One region of the Rhizobium sp. R693 genome, then DNA from elsewhere that is predicted to be linked to it. Evidence: riboswitches for the same ligand, from Rfam matches in the RefSeq annotation. Region 1 holds a riboswitch; the other holds the start of a gene.
The links. A riboswitch is a leader RNA that binds a small molecule or an ion and turns the genes downstream of it on or off. The one in region 1 is predicted to bind cobalamin.
Positions count from the first base shown of each region.

Region 2: another riboswitch for cobalamin. It lies ahead of cobU (bifunctional adenosylcobinamide kinase/adenosylcobinamide-phosphate guanylyltransferase); the one in region 1 lies ahead of ATY79_RS29310 (ABC transporter substrate-binding protein).

Region 1 covers NZ_LOKY01000049.1:49,652-57,611, forward strand. The annotation lists gene ATY79_RS29260 (DUF2934 domain-containing protein) at 1-110, shown strand, start outside; gene ATY79_RS29265 (DUF982 domain-containing protein) at 241-498, opposite strand; gene ATY79_RS29270 (hypothetical protein) at 618-812, opposite strand; gene rpsU (30S ribosomal protein S21) at 877-1,113, opposite strand; gene ATY79_RS29285 (DUF3095 family protein) at 2,113-3,150, shown strand; gene ATY79_RS29290 (MarR family transcriptional regulator) at 3,319-3,825, opposite strand; gene ATY79_RS29295 (organic hydroperoxide resistance protein) at 3,979-4,374, shown strand; gene msrB (peptide-methionine (R)-S-oxide reductase MsrB) at 4,629-5,111, shown strand; gene ATY79_RS29305 (hypothetical protein) at 5,339-5,686, shown strand; cobalamin riboswitch at 5,708-5,932, shown strand; gene ATY79_RS29310 (ABC transporter substrate-binding protein) at 6,109-7,125, shown strand; gene ATY79_RS29315 (iron ABC transporter permease) at 7,122-7,960, shown strand, end outside.
Region 2 covers NZ_LOKY01000034.1:244,143-252,102, reverse strand. The annotation lists gene ATY79_RS21930 (glycine betaine ABC transporter substrate-binding protein) at 1-282, opposite strand, end outside; gene ATY79_RS21925 (cobyric acid synthase) at 844-2,298, shown strand; gene ATY79_RS21920 (chloride channel protein) at 2,295-4,085, opposite strand; cobalamin riboswitch at 4,329-4,726, shown strand; gene cobU (bifunctional adenosylcobinamide kinase/adenosylcobinamide-phosphate guanylyltransferase) at 4,855-5,379, shown strand; gene cobW (cobalamin biosynthesis protein CobW) at 5,385-6,434, shown strand; gene cobN (cobaltochelatase subunit CobN) at 6,444-7,960, shown strand, end outside.

The sequences.
Region 1 (7,960 bases):
GTGAAAAGCCTGCCGCGAAGAAGACGAAAGCGGCCGAGATTGCAATAGCCGCGTCTCCCGCAAGCAAACCTCGTCGCTCACGCTCACCCAAGTCCGTCACGACGCATTAGATTTATCGGCTTTGAGCCAACGTGGTCCACGCGGCGTGTCCATTTATTCGGACATGGCGGTTGGGACCGTCAGCAATGGGCGGACGGCGAAGACGGAGGTGATCGCGCGCCGCCTCCGCCTCGGAACTGATTAGGCCAACACTTTGGCTTCCACAGCAGCTGCGACAAAGGCATCTCTGGCGGCTTCCAGGTGCGCGAGGTGGTTCATGGCCTCCACGCACCGGCGCTTGGCCGCCTCGACGTGCATGCTGCTTTGGAGCGGCCATCTGTGCTCCAGATACTCAACCGCTTCGGCCGGACCATGGATATATTCAGAGGGTCGTGTCCCAATCTGGATTGCCACGGGTGCCGCCCACGTTGGTTCGGTTGCGTGGCTGATCGTGTTCATGACGAACCTCCTCTCTGCCAACGAGCGATAAGCGGGATGTAGGTGTTTGCGTAAAACGATCAACCTGTCATGAGATCATGACTCGGTTGGGATGTTCATTCGCCGATCTGTTCGGGACATCAGTGGACGCTCGGGTATTTGGCCAACACGGCATAGTCCTCTGCCACGAGTTCACTGATCGCAATCAGAACCTCTTCGGCTGAGAAGCCGGAGGCGATTGTTGTTCGAATGAGCTCCTGGAGATCAGGTTCGATCACTTCCCGGCAGTCCTCTAGCCGTTCATCGGAAACCGTCAGGCTGTGCAGTTCTTCCATAGTTGATCCTTTCGCGGGATGGAGCTGCCGTCGAGAACACCCGACAGCAAGTATCTCTGAGAGCCTATCGGCTGGAGGAGCGCCGTCTCGGCGAGGCCAAAAGACCTTCGCGCTGCAGCTTCTTCCTGGCAGCCTTGCGCTGCCTGGCGATTGCCTGCGCTCGCTCGCGCACTCGCCGCTCCGACGGTTTTTCGTAGGATCGGCGTTCCTTCATTTCGCGGAAGAGTCCCTCGCGCTGCATCTTCTTTTTCAGTGCGCGCATGGCTTGTTCGACGTTGTTGTTTCTGACGATGACCTGCATCTTTTTCTCCTTGCAGAGTTGGGGTGCGTCTCAGCCAAGTTGCTGAGCGATCAGTTCCTGCAGTTCACGGCGCGTGAGAAGGCAGGGATAAGGTTTCCAGTTCTTGTCCGGGCGGCGAGCGGCGTCGTCGCGCTCGCGCGGACCCGCCGCTGGGGCGGCGGCGATATCGGTTTTGTTCAGTTGAAGTCCTTTGCCGCTCTTGCGGCATGCTCGACACGGCGCCGGTTTTCGATCACGCAGACCGGAGAAAAACGGCAAGACACGACGCGCGAGGCGTCGACCGTGTCAGGTTCGTATTTTTGGGTGACCGCCATAAGATGGGAACGCGAGCGACCCGTTGCAAGGCTTTGGTCCCGCGGACCTGTCATCCGTCCAGGAGCATCGCGTTTCGTCAACGGTCACATGCTTGATGTCATAGGTGCTGGGGGCTGGATCCGCCGCTCGCGGATTTTTGGCGAGGTCACCGCAAAACAAACGACGTGAGTTTTGCAGTGACCTCTTGATGACTAGGAAATGTAATCATCCAAGCGCATGCTACCTGAAGTGCAGCGATATGGAATTTATCGCATGCGTTAATCCACATATACTTTCGAAGCGGCAGCGAGTTGCGCGTGTAACCGCCATGAGCCTTTCGGGGGAATGTCGGATTTGAACGGTGGTACGGCGATCTGCCAGCAACCCCATTTTGTCTGATGCACCCGTCCGCCGTCATGGCTGCAGATGGTCCACATTCATCGCGGACATCCCAGGGGCGCCCACGCGGTCTATCGCTTAGATCAGTAAAGAATGTTTCCGCCACTCGCACTTGAACACAAAAATCGCATCCGATTAAATCGCAGATATGTTGACGTCGAGATTTGGTTCACGTATTTAAGGCGCATCCGATGTATTCGGACGCGATATAAATTAAGCGGAAAGGATTTCGCCATGTGGCACGGGAACAGGTCCATGCACTCAGCCCAATCGGCCGTCGCTGCCACGAACGTCGACGAACGCTCGATGGCTAGTGATCGTCCAAGCGTTGCCGAGGCCTACAGCGAGTTTTCGCGGGTGCTTGACCCATCCGTCTATGGGGCGTTGCCCGACGATTGGCTGATCGGGATGACCGATGTGGTCGACTCAACATTGGCGATCAAGTCGGGGCGCTACGAAGACGTCAATTATGCTGGTGCATCGGTGATCGCCGCCGTCGGAAACGCCTGGGGCAACTTTGATTTTCCCTTTGTGTTTCGCGGCGACGGGGCCGCGTTTGCACTGCCGCCTGACGGGATCATGACCGCGACTTCGGCGCTGCGGCAGGTGGTTGCCTTTGCCAGTGCCAATCTCAACCTGGCTCTTCGGGCAGGCTTGGTGCGTGTCGGCGAGATACGCGCCAACGGACGTGACGTGCGCATCGCGCACTATGCTGCCTCTGAAAACGCGACCTATGCGATGTTTGCCGGTGGTGGCCTCAAATGGGCGGAGCGTCAGATCAAGAACGGTCGATACCTGGTGAAGCCCGGCAGCTACACGACGAAACCCAATCTGACCGGCCTGACCTGCGATTGGGAGCCGTTCCCCAGCCAGAGGGGTGAGATCCTGTCGCTGCTGGTCGAGCCGGCCGAAGATAGAAGCCCGGAAGCCTTCGCATCATTGGCGAAGCGTGTCCTTTCCGTTCTGGACGCCGGGACGCGGCAAGCTCAACCCGTGTCGCGGGATACTGCCATCCCCAGGGATGGGGCCAGGTCAGTCGATCTCGAAAGCTGGTTGGCCGTCGCCTCCAGCTCGGACTTTCGCAAATATGACGATGGCCTGCGCCTCACGCTGGATTGCACGAGCGAACAAATCGAAGCGGTCGAGGCGATCCTCGTTGCAGCAAGGGCGCGAGGCGAGGTCAACTTCGGCCTGCATCGCCAGTCTCACGCCCTCATGACCTGCTTCGTGCCTTCGGGAAAGCCGGATTCTCATCTGCACTTTCTCGACGGAATGGGGGGTGGGTATGCCAAGGCAGCCGAGATGATGGAAGCAGCCGAGCTTTCGATGGCGTCATCACGGTAGGATAACCACTGCCGGATTGGGTGCAGTGCCTACCACCGAACCTCGCGCAATGCCGCGAACTGAGTGACCACTGCGCCCAATGGTAAAAATGTCTGCGGCCTTCAAGTCTCGTTAGTAACATCTATCACCTGAGCGCCGAACGCATCGACGCTCGCCGGCGGAGAGAATTCAATCCTTCGCATATCCGTCCTGCGTTGCCTTCAGGAGGTTGTTGCGTAGCCGCACCACGGACTTCTGGACGACCGGAAAGTCCTCGCCGAGGCCGGTTGCCTCGACCAGCGGCGCGCCGGGGTCCGCCGCGACGAGATCGCGTCCGGCTGCCGTCAGGCTCAATCTCACCTGCCGCTCGTCGGCGGGATCGCGTCTGCGTTGGATATAGCCCAAGGTTTCAAGTTTCTTGAGCATCGGCGTCAGCGTGTTTGATTCCAGGAAGAGCTTTTCGCCGAGCGTTCCCACGGTCTGGTCGTCCTTCTCGGAGAGGGCGACCATTGCGATGTATTGTGTGTAGGTCAGGTTCAGCTTGTCCAGGATCGGCTTGTATGCGCGGCCAAAGGCCAGATTTGCCGAGTAGACCGCGAAGCACAGAAAGTTCGAAAGCTTGTTGCTCTTGCTGTCGCTCTCGCCGGAAGAGGGCATCCCTGTCTCCGGGTTCTTGGCGGTTTTGGATGCGGACATGGGAGATCCTATTCGATTGTTCGTCATGTCTTTTATATAAATCGCATCCGATTAAATCGCAATGGTATTGACAGCGGGTTTTCATTGGCCTAATTAGATCGCATCCGATTGAAGCGGATACGAGTAGTTAGCGCAACCAGAAAGGATTGTACCATGACCGAGAAGCTCCTCTTTACCGGCAAGACCCACAACAAGGGTGGCCGCGACGGCTTCACACGCAGCAGCGATGGCGAGCTTGACCTTCAGTTGTCACAGCCGCACCCGGCCGCCGAACGCCTCTTCGGCGCTGCATGGTCTGCTTGCTTCATCGGCGCCATTGAGGTCGCTGCAGCGCAAAGAAAGATCAAGCTGCCCGTTGAGCCTGAGATTGACACGGAAATCGATCTGAACGCCGACGGTGGTTCATACTTCCTGCGCGCACGCTTGAACGTGAGCGTACCGGGCATCGAGCGTGATGTCGCGGAGGAACTCATCCACGCAGCGCATGAGATCTGCCCTTACTCCAAGGCAACGCGGGGCAACATCGACGTGGCGCTCACCCTCGTTTGACCAGGTGAGAAGGCTCTCTGCGAGAACCGATCCAAGGTATCGCCAACACCATCATGAAGCAGGATGCGCGCCGCCTTCAGTGAAAATCGTGGCCGCATCCCGAGCAACCTCAAGATGGAGGATGTCATGACAGCTCCAGCATCATCGATCACATGGCATAGCCTGCTTGGCTCCGCGGCGGTTGCCGGTGTCTTTGGCAACGGTAATCCAGCCAAGAGATTTCGAGAATTCACCGGGATTGAAGGAGAACAAGAATGCGTGACATCGTCGAATTGCAGTTCGATCTCACCCCTCCCACTCGGGAACTGATGCAGCAGCTTGTGGCGGACCTCAGCGAGGAGGATCGGCATCTGCTTTTGGAACATGGTGAGGAGGCGCCGTTCTGTGGTGTGTTTCTCCACGAGCGACGCGAGGGGCTTTATACCTGCCGGCTCTGTGGGCTTCCCCTGTTCAAGGCAGTTGCGAAATTCGAAAGTGGTACAGGCTGGCCGAGCTTCACTGCCCCGGCAGCCGACGACCACCTGCGGCGCGTTCGTGACACCCGGTACGGTATGCTCAGGACAGAAATCGTTTGTGCGCGTTGCGGCGCGCATCAGGGACATGTCTTTCCTGACGGCCCACCTCCTACAGGTGAGCGCTTCTGCATAAACTCGGGCTCGCTCGAATTCACCCCGAATGGACAGCCGCTTCCTGACAAGCTTGCACGTGGCCGTCCAGAAGGAGAGCCAGCACGATAGATGCGTGCCGTGCTTGAGCGCAATCGTCGGCGTCGAGACGGCGATTGCTCCGGCAAGCAGAGCACTTTTAACCGTTCATCAACGCTGATGGGCGACTTCCTCGCGATTTGTTGTAAATGGCGTGCAGCCTAGGCTGGAGATGATTGCGCTATGCATCGGTCCGGCTATTTTGGCCGCATCATCTCGGCGCTTGTGGCAACACTTCGCGCGCAATCGGGGCAGGGGTTATGAAGGCGGCGTTCCATATGACGTTGGGGTTTTTCGCAGTCCTTTTGCCGGCGACGGCTTTAGGCCAGTCAGGCGGTTGGCAATCCAACGGCAGTGGTACGAGCACGTGGCATGTGTCGCCATCGGAAGGTACCTGCAACGTCAGTCAGGCGCAGAACCGGGCCCGCCGCGCCGGCATCTACCGCACGGATCTTGTCTATCGCGACGAGAACGTTTTGACGCTGAGGGGATTGACCGAATGGGGCGATCGCCGCGAGATCACCTTCGCCAACATCCGCGGATGTCCTGAAGTCGGGTTTCAGGATATGCAGCAGAGCCAACCCGGACGGGCGCCGACCAACCGCTGACTTGACGTCGCGCCGCTCGCCAGCGTAACTGAGCGCGACGGTTCCCCGAGGACGACTCTGAGGGGATTAATAGGGAACACGGTGAGGACCCAAGAGGGACCAAAACCGTGGCTGCCCCCGCAACTGTAAGCGGATTGCCGCTCATCCAAGGGCCCTTGGGCCATGCCACTGCGACGAAGTCGCGGGAAGGCAGATGAAGGCATATATCCGTGAGCCAGGAGACCTGCCGTCAATCACGATCCAATCACCCGGGCGGGGATGCCCGGAAAGGAACAGACATGATTGACCTGCGCCTCCACCGACATAGAGCACACATCCGTCTCGATTGGGTTTTCCGCCGCTAGCGTTAGCGCGGCGTGCCGTCATTCTTAGCGGTTGCGCCGGCAATAAACGCTGGTTCCTTCCTCCCAATCGAGATCCCTATGCGTAAATTTCTTGCAGCCATTGCACTTGCCTTCGGCTTTGCCGGCTTGACAGCGCCAAGTCTCGCCGCCACCCAGTACCCATTGATCATCAACAATTGCGGCCGCGAGGTCGTCTTCGACAAGGCGCCGGCCAAGATCGTATCGATCGGTCAGGGGATGAGCGAAGTTCTTTTCTCGCTCGGGTTGGCGGATAGGATTGCCGGAACGGCAGTTTGGGTCGGCCCGGTCTTGCCGCAATATGCCGAAGTCAACGCCAGGATCAAACGGCTTGCCGACAACGATCCGAGCTTTGAATCCGTCGTCGGACGGGAGCCGGATCTGGTTGCCGCCGAGTTTGAATGGCACGTCGGCCAACAGGGGTCTGTCGGCAAGCGAGAGCAATTTGCCGAACTCGGCATCAACACCTACATCGCGCCGGCGGATTGCGTCGCCAAGATCAATGCCGACAGCGGCGACGGCGTTCGCAAGGAACTGTTCACGATGGACCTGATCTATCGGGAGATCGCTGAACTTGCCGAAATCTTCGACATCAAGGAACGCGGCGATGCGCTCATTGCCGAACTGAGGCAGCGCGAAGCGCGGGCGGTCGCATCGGTTGCAGGCGCCGCTGCGAAGAACCTCCCGGTCGTCTTCTGGTTCTCCAGCAAGGAAGTCAACGGAGATGCATTCATCGCCGGAAAGAACAGCGCCCCTGCCTATATTCTGAAGACGCTCGATGCGCAGAATGTGGTTGCGACAGAGGAGGAGTGGCCGCTCGTCGGCTGGGAGACGATTGCGGAGGCCAATCCGGCTGTGATCGTTATCGCGACGATGGATCGGAGACGGTATGCGGCCGATGACCCTGCGGTAAAGCTCGACTTTCTGGCAAAAGATCCGGTCACGAGCCAACTCGATGCCGTCAGGAACAAGCGCTTTGTCATGATGGATGCCCAATCGATGAACCCGACGATCCGGACGATCGACGGCATCGAGATACTGGCGAAGGGCATCAATTCCTTCGGTCTGGCGCAGTGAGCGGCGCCGTTCTCAAGCAGCAGCAATGGTGGGCGCATGCTGCGCTCGTCATTGCTGCATTCTCCTTGCTCGCGCTGATGATCGGTCTTGCTGTTTCGATAGGGGAAATATCGATCCCGCTGGCGACGACCGCGAAGGCCGTGTCGAACCGCCTGTTCGGTTCGGTTTTCGAGCTTAGCCGCATTCATCAAGGCATCATCTGGGACTATAGATTGAGCCGTGCGTTGGTAGCTGCAAGTGCCGGGGCGTCCCTCGCGCTCAGCGGGGCAGTTCTGCAGGCATTGCTGCGCAACCCGCTAGCGGAACCCTATGTGCTCGGTGTTTCCGCAGGAGCCTCGACCGGCGCGGTTTGCGTGATGCTGCTCGGCTTCGGCTATGGTGTTCTGAGCCTGTCAGGTGGCGCGTTCATCGGCGCTGTTGTCGCATTCCTGCTCGTGGCCTTTCTTGCGGCAGGCGCCGGAGGTAGCAGCGAGCGCATCATTCTTTGCGGCGTCGCCGGGTCGCAACTCTTCAACGCAGTCACGTCCTATATCGTCACGACTTCGGCAAATGCCGAGCAGGCAAGGGGCGTCATGTTCTGGTTGCTTGGGTCGCTGAGCGGCGTCCGCTGGCCTGACGTCTATCTGGTCGTGCCGGTGACGATGTTCGGTTTCGCCGTTTCGCTGTTCCATGTGCGATCGTTGGATGCGTTCGTCTTCGGAACGGATGCAGCGGCATCGTTGGGCATTGCGGTCAGGCGCGTGCAGGTGGTGCTTCTTGGAACGACGGCGTTGATGACCGCAACCGTAGTCAGCATGGTTGGCGCAATCGGTTTTGTCGGGATGGTCATCCCGCA
Region 2 (7,960 bases), on a different contig from region 1:
GTCGAGTTCGGTACGCACTGAATTGATCCAGAACTCCGAAGCAATATCCGGCTCACCTTTTCCGTTCATCGAGAGGAACGTCGGCATCGTGTCGCCGGGGACGATTTTGACCGAGCAGCCGTACCCCTTCTCGAGAATGAACTTATCGAAGTTAGCTGCAATGCCGGCCGAAGCCCACTTCATCTCAGCGATGGTGACGTTACCGCAGTCCGCAGCCTGCGCGGATGCGGCCGCTGCATAAATTCCGAGGGTGAGCAGGATTGAAGTGCAGAGAGATCTCATCTTGCGTTCCCTTTTGCTGCCGCGGCCACAACCTAGGCGTTCCGCTTGCGGAAACCCCTTGTGCTGTTTGTCCTGGCTATCGCTGTGGCGCTCGTCTTGGCACCTTGATGCGCAGCCTACGCGTTCGGTTGCGGAAATCAATTGTCTTCTGCGCTTGAGGTACGGAGTCTAAGCGTATGATTTGAAATCGTTAATGCCAGTCTCGCCAAAAGGTTACCGCCTGCGCCGTAAGATCGCGCCGGCAAAGCAGCCAGCGCCGCCCTGATCGTCGAGAAAAGTCAGTAAATGCCGAAATTCATCTTTGCTTAAGGGGCTGCTAACCTTCCGGTAACAATGTGGCGCTATCTGTTGTTGCGTAGCGGGGGACACCGCTGCTTCTCCGGATCAGGTAGTGCGTCCCGGAGAACGTGAGCTTCGCCGTGTATGGGCGAACGCGCCAGCGTATTTCGGCAGGCCGCGCAACCGAACGGTTGACGCGGCCTTCGCATTTTCAGCGCCTGAGATTGACCGCAGCAGAGACGCCGGTGTAGGGCGGGTCGAGTTCTCCGGAGTTCCACGACAATGACCAAGGCCATCATGCTGCAAGGGACCGGCTCCGATGTCGGCAAGACCGTTCTTGTTGCGGGTCTTTGTCGGCTTGCTGCCAATCGTGGCCTCTCGGTTCGTCCTTTCAAGCCCCAGAACATGTCCAACAATGCTGCCGTGGCTGACGACGGCGGCGAGATCGGTCGCGCGCAGTGGTTGCAATCGCTCGCCGCGCGGGTGCCGTCCTCGGTGCACATGAACCCGGTGCTGCTCAAGCCGCAGACCGAATTCGGCAGCCAGATCATCGTTCAAGGGAAGGTCTGGGGGCAGGCTAGGGGGCGAGACTATCAGAAGCTCAAACCGGCATTGCTCGATTACGTCATGCAGAGCTTTTCCCAGGTTTCGGTCGGAGCGGATCTTGTGATCGTGGAAGGTGCTGGCTCGCCTGCCGAGATCAATCTCAGGGCCGGCGATATCGCCAATATGGGGTTTGCGACACGCGCCGGCGTGCCTGTGGTCCTCGTTGGCGACATCGATCGCGGTGGCGTGATCGCGTCGCTGGTCGGCACCCACACGATCCTCTCCGCTGAAGACCGGGCAATGATATCCGGCTACATCATCAACAAGTTTCGCGGTGACGTTTCGCTGTTCGATACGGGCATCGACGCGGTGCGCCGCTTCACCGGCTGGCCGTGCTTTGGCGTTGTGCCATGGCTCAAGCACGCATCGCGATTGCCGGCCGAGGACTCGGTGGCATTGGAGAGGCTGGCACGCGGTGGCAGCGGCGCACTCAAGATTGCCGTGCCGGTCTTTTCCCGGATCGCAAATTTCGACGACTTCGATCCGCTAAGAGCCGAGCCGGATGTCGAGTTGGTTTTCGTCCGTGCGGGCGAGCGGCTGCCCGGGGATGCGCAACTGGTCGTGCTGCCGGGCTCGAAATCAACGATATCTGACCTTGCGGATATGCGTGCGCAGGGCTGGGATGCCGATCTCCTGGCCCATGTGAAGCGCGGCGGGCGGGTTATCGGTATTTGCGGCGGCTATCAGATGCTCGGGTGGAAGGTGCATGATCCCCTGGGTATTGAGGGGCATGCGACGGAGGTGGCGGGTCTCGGGTTGCTTGACGTGGAGACGGAGATGGCGCCTCAAAAGACCGTCCGCAACAGTGTTGCGACAGCGGTGGAGGACGGTTCCCCGCTTTCCGGCTATCAGATCCACCTTGGCATCACGGCCGGAGAAGATTGTGGCCGGCCGTTCGCAATCGTTGATGGAAAGCCGGATGGTGCGGTATCTGCAGACGGTCGAATTGTCGGAACCTATCTGCATGGGCTTTTCGCAAGCGACTTCTATCGATCTCGTTTGCTCCGGAGTTTCGGCCTTTCCGGCGAGACGAGTGATTATCGTGCCAGCGTCGAGAAGGCTCTGGACGACGTCGCAGCCGAGCTGGAAGCATGTCTTGACCGACGCTGGCTTGACGAGCTCTTTGGCTAGATCTCGCCGGATATTTCACGGCGGCGGCGATCGAGCTCTTCGCTGTAGCGGCGCAACGTATGTGCCTCGCTCAGCTGCCCGACGACCTTGCGCTCAATCAGATTGTTGACGACGGCGAGGGCTTCGCTTTCGGTCTTGTCGAAGATGGCGGCTGCCTGCTTGGCGTTCATTTGCGGCTGCAGGAAATCGTTCTTGTAGCGGATGAATTCGCTGAGATCCTTGCCGGTTTCGTCGGTGTCGGTCAGGTTTGCGTAAATGTCCGGGACGAGAACGAGGCCGCTGTATTTGCCTGTATCATCGACCAGGACCACGCGCTGTGCCGAACCGATGGGGAAGCGTTCCTTGAATTCGTCGATGGTGAGGGCGGCGTTGGCCGTCTTAACATCGGCGCGCATCAGGCGGTCGACAGTCAAGTTGCGGATCCAGCCGACATCGTGAGCGCTGCGAATGCTCTCGCCGCGCAGGTGGAAGCGCCATGTTGCGAAGGAGTAGCCGAAGGTGCTGCGCACGACGAGCGAGGACGTGATGACTGCCGCCAGCACCAGCGCGGTAATTGGAAAGTCGCCGGTAATTTCGAGCGCGAGAAAGGTCATCGTCAGTGGCCCGCCGATAACGGCGACCGCAAGCGAGCTCATACCGACGACGGCGTAGATGACGGGTGTCAGCGTGGCGTGAGCGAAGTAGGGTGCGGAATAGGCGAAGAGTTTCCCCACCAACGCCCCCATGAACAGGGACGCGAAGAACAGGCCGCCTCTGAAGCCGGAGCCGATTGAGATAGCGGAGGCGAAGGCCTTCAGGAGGAAGAGACCCACAAGTGCCGGGATGGCGATATCGCGTCCGAGATTGAGGTGTAGCGCGCCGTGGCCGGCTGACAGCACCTGCGGCGTGATCAGCGCGAGCAGACCGACGACGATGCCGCCAAGGGCAGGACGCAGCGGCGTTGTGATGGAACTCCTGCGAGCCAATTCCTCGATCCAGGCGACGCCCTGCATGATCATGATCCCGATGCCCGCGCAAAACGCGCCGAGGAGGAGGGCCGGTACATAGTCGGCTGGCATGACTGTACCGAAGCTGCCGACGTCGATCAGGAAATCGCTGCCGGCGAGCAGACGCGCAATCTGCGTCGAGACCAGTGCGGAAACGACGACCGGCGTCAGCGAAACGATGGTGTAGGAGCCAATGATGAGTTCGAATGCATAGAAGGCGCCCGTCAGCGGTGCGTTGAAAGCGGCTGCAATGGCTCCCGCCGCACCGCATCCGACGAGAACACGTAGGTCCGAGCGGCGAAGTTGCAGCTTGAGGCCAAGTTTAGAGGCCAGCCCTGCCGCCAACTGCGTGTAGCCGGCTTCCAGGCCGACCGACGCACCGAAGCCGTTCGAAATGAGATTCTGGACCGCGACCAGAATACTATCGGTGAGAGATAGCCGACCGCCATGCAGCGCGTTTGCCTCGATCGGGTCCACCATTGGCTTCTTGCGGGTCTTGGCAAGCACAAACAGCAAGAGCCCGAGCAGCAAGCCGCCGCAAACGGGTGCGGTCAGCAACACGAGCTTGTTGTCGATCTGCGACGAACTCAACCTGTCGACGTCGCTGATTCCGAAGATGAGGCTGTGCATTTCGCGGGAAACGAGGCTCATGCCTGTCACGGCCAGGCCGGAGATTACCCCGACCATCGCGCCGGCGATGACCATCCCCATCTCGCTGCGCCGCAGCAGAGCGCGCATCCGCCCGATATCGAGAAGGGTATGAAACGGACCGAAACGGCGGATATTGGTTTTTAGGAGCATGACAGGAAAATAGGCAGGTATAGGCGCGATCAAGTGCGGTGAGGGAAGGGCAAGCCAATGGCGCCACCCGCTTGCGACGCAATTGCGGCAAAAGCCCGGCGCCGGCAATAATTATTTGTGACGTAAACTACTGATAAAAGACGATAAATTTGGTAGAGAAGGTCGTCTTGGTGCGGTTTTAGGCATGCATTGGCATTCCGCTCAGCGACGGCTTGATTGACTTCGCCAGTGGCCTTGCCTAACGATGAATTCATAACGGATGGTTCCGGACCGGTTGAATCGGTGCGGATGAAAAGGGAATGTGAAGCGGTGGACCCAATCAGGGCACCGCTATCATAGCCGACCCCGCGACTGTAGAGCGGTCAGGGTTTTCCGTCCGACGTTGGTTTCGTGTCACTGACAGTCTGCGATGGTGCAGGCGGGTGGCGCGAAAGTGGCGACGGAAAAGTCACTGGCAGTGCATCATGATCAACCGGGGCAGGACGCCTCTTGCGTCTACGAATCGTCCGCCTTTTCATGAAATGCAGCCGGGAAGGCGAGGAAGACCCGCTGGCACGATCTGGGGCGACCGGTTTCCGGTCTGCCCCGGTCGCGGCCAAAACCCGCGAGCCAGGAGACCTGCCAACCGTGCCGGGCGAGAAGCCCATTCCTGGGCGATGCCCGCTGCCAGCACGGAGGTTGTCATGGCTGAAAGACAGATTTGCCGGCTGCGCTCTGCAGCCGTTCCGGTTTCTTGCGGATCGCTTCCGCAGATCGGACAGCATCTACGATGATCCCTCTATCATCCGGCGCGACGTTTGTCCTGGGCGGCGCGCGCTCGGGAAAGTCACGCTTTGCCGAGCAAGTAGTCGTCTCGAGCGGCTTGGAGCGCCATTACGTGGCAACGGGTCGCGCCTGGGACGACGAGATGCGCGCCCGGATCGACAAGCACAAGGCGGATCGCGGCGATCTCTGGCAGACCCACGAAGAGCCTCTTGATCTGGTCGGCTGCGTGCGGGCGATCGATGGCGAGGGACGAGCGATCCTTGTTGATTGCCTGACGCTTTGGGTCACCAACCTGATGATGGAGGAGCGCGACACGGAGGCCGAGTTTGCCTCGCTTGCCGCGTATCTGCCGACGGCGCGTGCGCGCCTTGTCATCGTTTCCAATGAGGTCGGCCTCGGCATCGTTCCAGAAAACCGCATGGCGCGGGAGTTCCGGGATCATGCCGGCCGCTTGCATCAAATGATCGCGGCTCAGGCCGCGGATGTGTATTTTATCGCGGCCGGACTGCCGCTGAAGATGAAGGGTTGAATTTCATGAACCAGCAGAAAATCCCGGCGACCGTGATCACCGGCTTCCTCGGCGCCGGCAAGACGACGATGATCCGCAATCTGCTCTCCAATACCAACGGCAAGAAGATCGCGCTCATCATCAACGAGTTCGGCGATCTCGGCGTCGACGGCGAGGTGCTGAAGGGCTGCGGCGCCGAGAATTGCACCGAGGACGACATCATCGAGCTCACCAACGGCTGCATCTGCTGCACGGTCGCCGACGACTTCATCCCGACGATGACGAAGCTTTTGGAGCGCGAGCAGCGCCCCGACCATATCGTCATCGAGACATCCGGCCTCGCGCTGCCGCAGCCGCTCGTTGCGGCCTTCAACTGGCCGGACATTCGCACGCAGGTCACTGTCGATGGCGTCGTTACCGTCGTTGACAGCGCCGCGGTCGCCGCTGGCCGGTTTGCCGACGATCACGATGCCGTCGAGGCCCGCCGCGTGGAAGACGAGTCGCTCGACCATGAGAGCCCGATCGAGGAGCTTTTCGAGGACCAGTTGACCTGCGCCGATCTGATCGTGCTCAACAAGACCGACCTTCTCGACACCGCCGGCCTTGGCCGTGTGCGGGACGAGGTCGCTTCGCGCATCGCCCGCAAGCCCGTGATGATCGAGGCGCGCAACGGCGAGGTCCCGGCGAGCGTGCTGCTCGGGCTCGGTGTCGGAACGGAAGACGATGTAGTCAATCGCAAGTCCCACCACGAGCTCGAACATGAGGACGGCGTGCAGCATGACCATGACGAGTTCGACAGCTTCGTGGTCGAGCTTGGCCCGGTTGCCGACCCTGCGGCCTTCGTGGATGCGCTGAAGGGCATCATCGGCGAGCATGACGTGCTGCGGCTCAAGGGCTTCGTCGACGTTCCCGGCAAGCCGATGCGTCTGCAACTGCAGGCGGTCGGAAGCCGCATCGACCACTATTTCGATCGCGCCTGGGCGTCCGGTGAAGCGCGCGGCACCCGCCTCGTCGTCATCGGCCTGCACGAAATGGACGAAGCGGCGGTGCGCAAGGCGATCGAAACGCTGGCATAAGGCAGACCGATGCATCTGCTTCTGGCACAGCAGGGAACGATCAGCGACGGCGAGGAGGCGATCGATCTTGGTCAGTCTCCCGGCGATGTCCTGTTCCTGTCGGCTGCCGATACCGAACTCGCAGCGATGGCCGCAGCTTACGACGAAGCGGGGGCCGGATTCTCGCTGCGGCTCGCAAGCCTGATGAGCCTCAAGCATCCGATGTCGGTCGATGCCTATGTGGAGCGGACAGCTCGTCATGCGAAGCTGATCGTCGTCAGGGCGCTGGGTGGTGCCAGCTACTTCCACTACGCACTGGAAGCGCTCCATGCCGCCGCGGCGCGAACCGGCGCGCTGATCGCCGTGTTGCCGGGAGATTCGAAGCCCGATGCGGGTTTGACGCCGTTTTCGAATGTTCCGCTTGAGGATCTGAACGCGCTTTGGGCCTATCTCATCGAGGGTGGCGACGGCAATTCGCGGGCATTTCTCGCCTATGCCGGTGCGATGCTGTCTGGCGCGGAAAAGCCGGAAGCTGCATCGCCGCTGATGAAGGCCGGCATATGGTGGCCGGGCAAGGGCGTGCTTGGGGTCGACGAGTGGAGGGCGGCGGCCTGCGACGAGCGGCTTCGCTCACCTCGGGAAAGCTCGCGTCTCCCGACGGTCGCTATCAGCTTCTATCGCGCGCTTGTGCAAAGCGGCGAGACAAGGCCGGTCGAAGCGCTTGTCGACACGCTGCTTTCGGAAGGCATCCGGCCGTTGCCGGTATTCGCCTACAGCCTCAAGGATCCGGTGTCGAAGGGCATTCTGGAAAGCGTGTTTGATGTCATCAAGCCCGCGGTGGTGATCAACACGACAGGCTTTGCCGTGTCGGCGCCGGGCGCGGATCGCGAGCCGACGGTGCTCGAGGCCAATGATGCCGTCGTGCTTCAGGCGATCTTTTCGGCATCGTCACGTCAGGCGTGGGCCGCGTCCTCGCAAGGGCTCTCGGCGCGTGATCTTGGCATGAACGTCGCGCTGCCCGAAGTGGACGGTCGGGTGCTCTCTCGTGCGGTCTCCTTCAAATCGGCGGCCCGCTACGACGCGAGGGTCGAGGCCAACATTGTCGGTAGCGAACCCGATATCGAACGGATGCGCTATACCGCCAGGCTTGCCGCCAATTGGGCGAAGCTGCGCACCACCGCCGCCAGTGAGAGGCGCGTCGCGCTTGTTCTGGCGAACTATCCGAACCGTGATGGCAGGCTCGGCAACGGCGTCGGACTAGACACGCCGGCGGGTACTGTCGAGGTGCTGAAAGCCATGCGTGCCGCCGGATATGCGGTTTCAGATGTACCTGCGGATGGCGATCAGCTGATCCAGCGTCTGATGGAAGGGCCGACAAACTCGGGCAGCGACGGCAAGCTTGTCCGCGAATCGCTTTCCTTGAGTCGTTACAAAGCCTTCTTCGTAAAACTTCCGAAAAAGATTCAGGATGAAATCGGCGTGCGTTGGGGTGCGCCCGAGGCCGATCCCTATGTCGTGGACAGCGCGTTTGCGCTGCCGTTCATGCG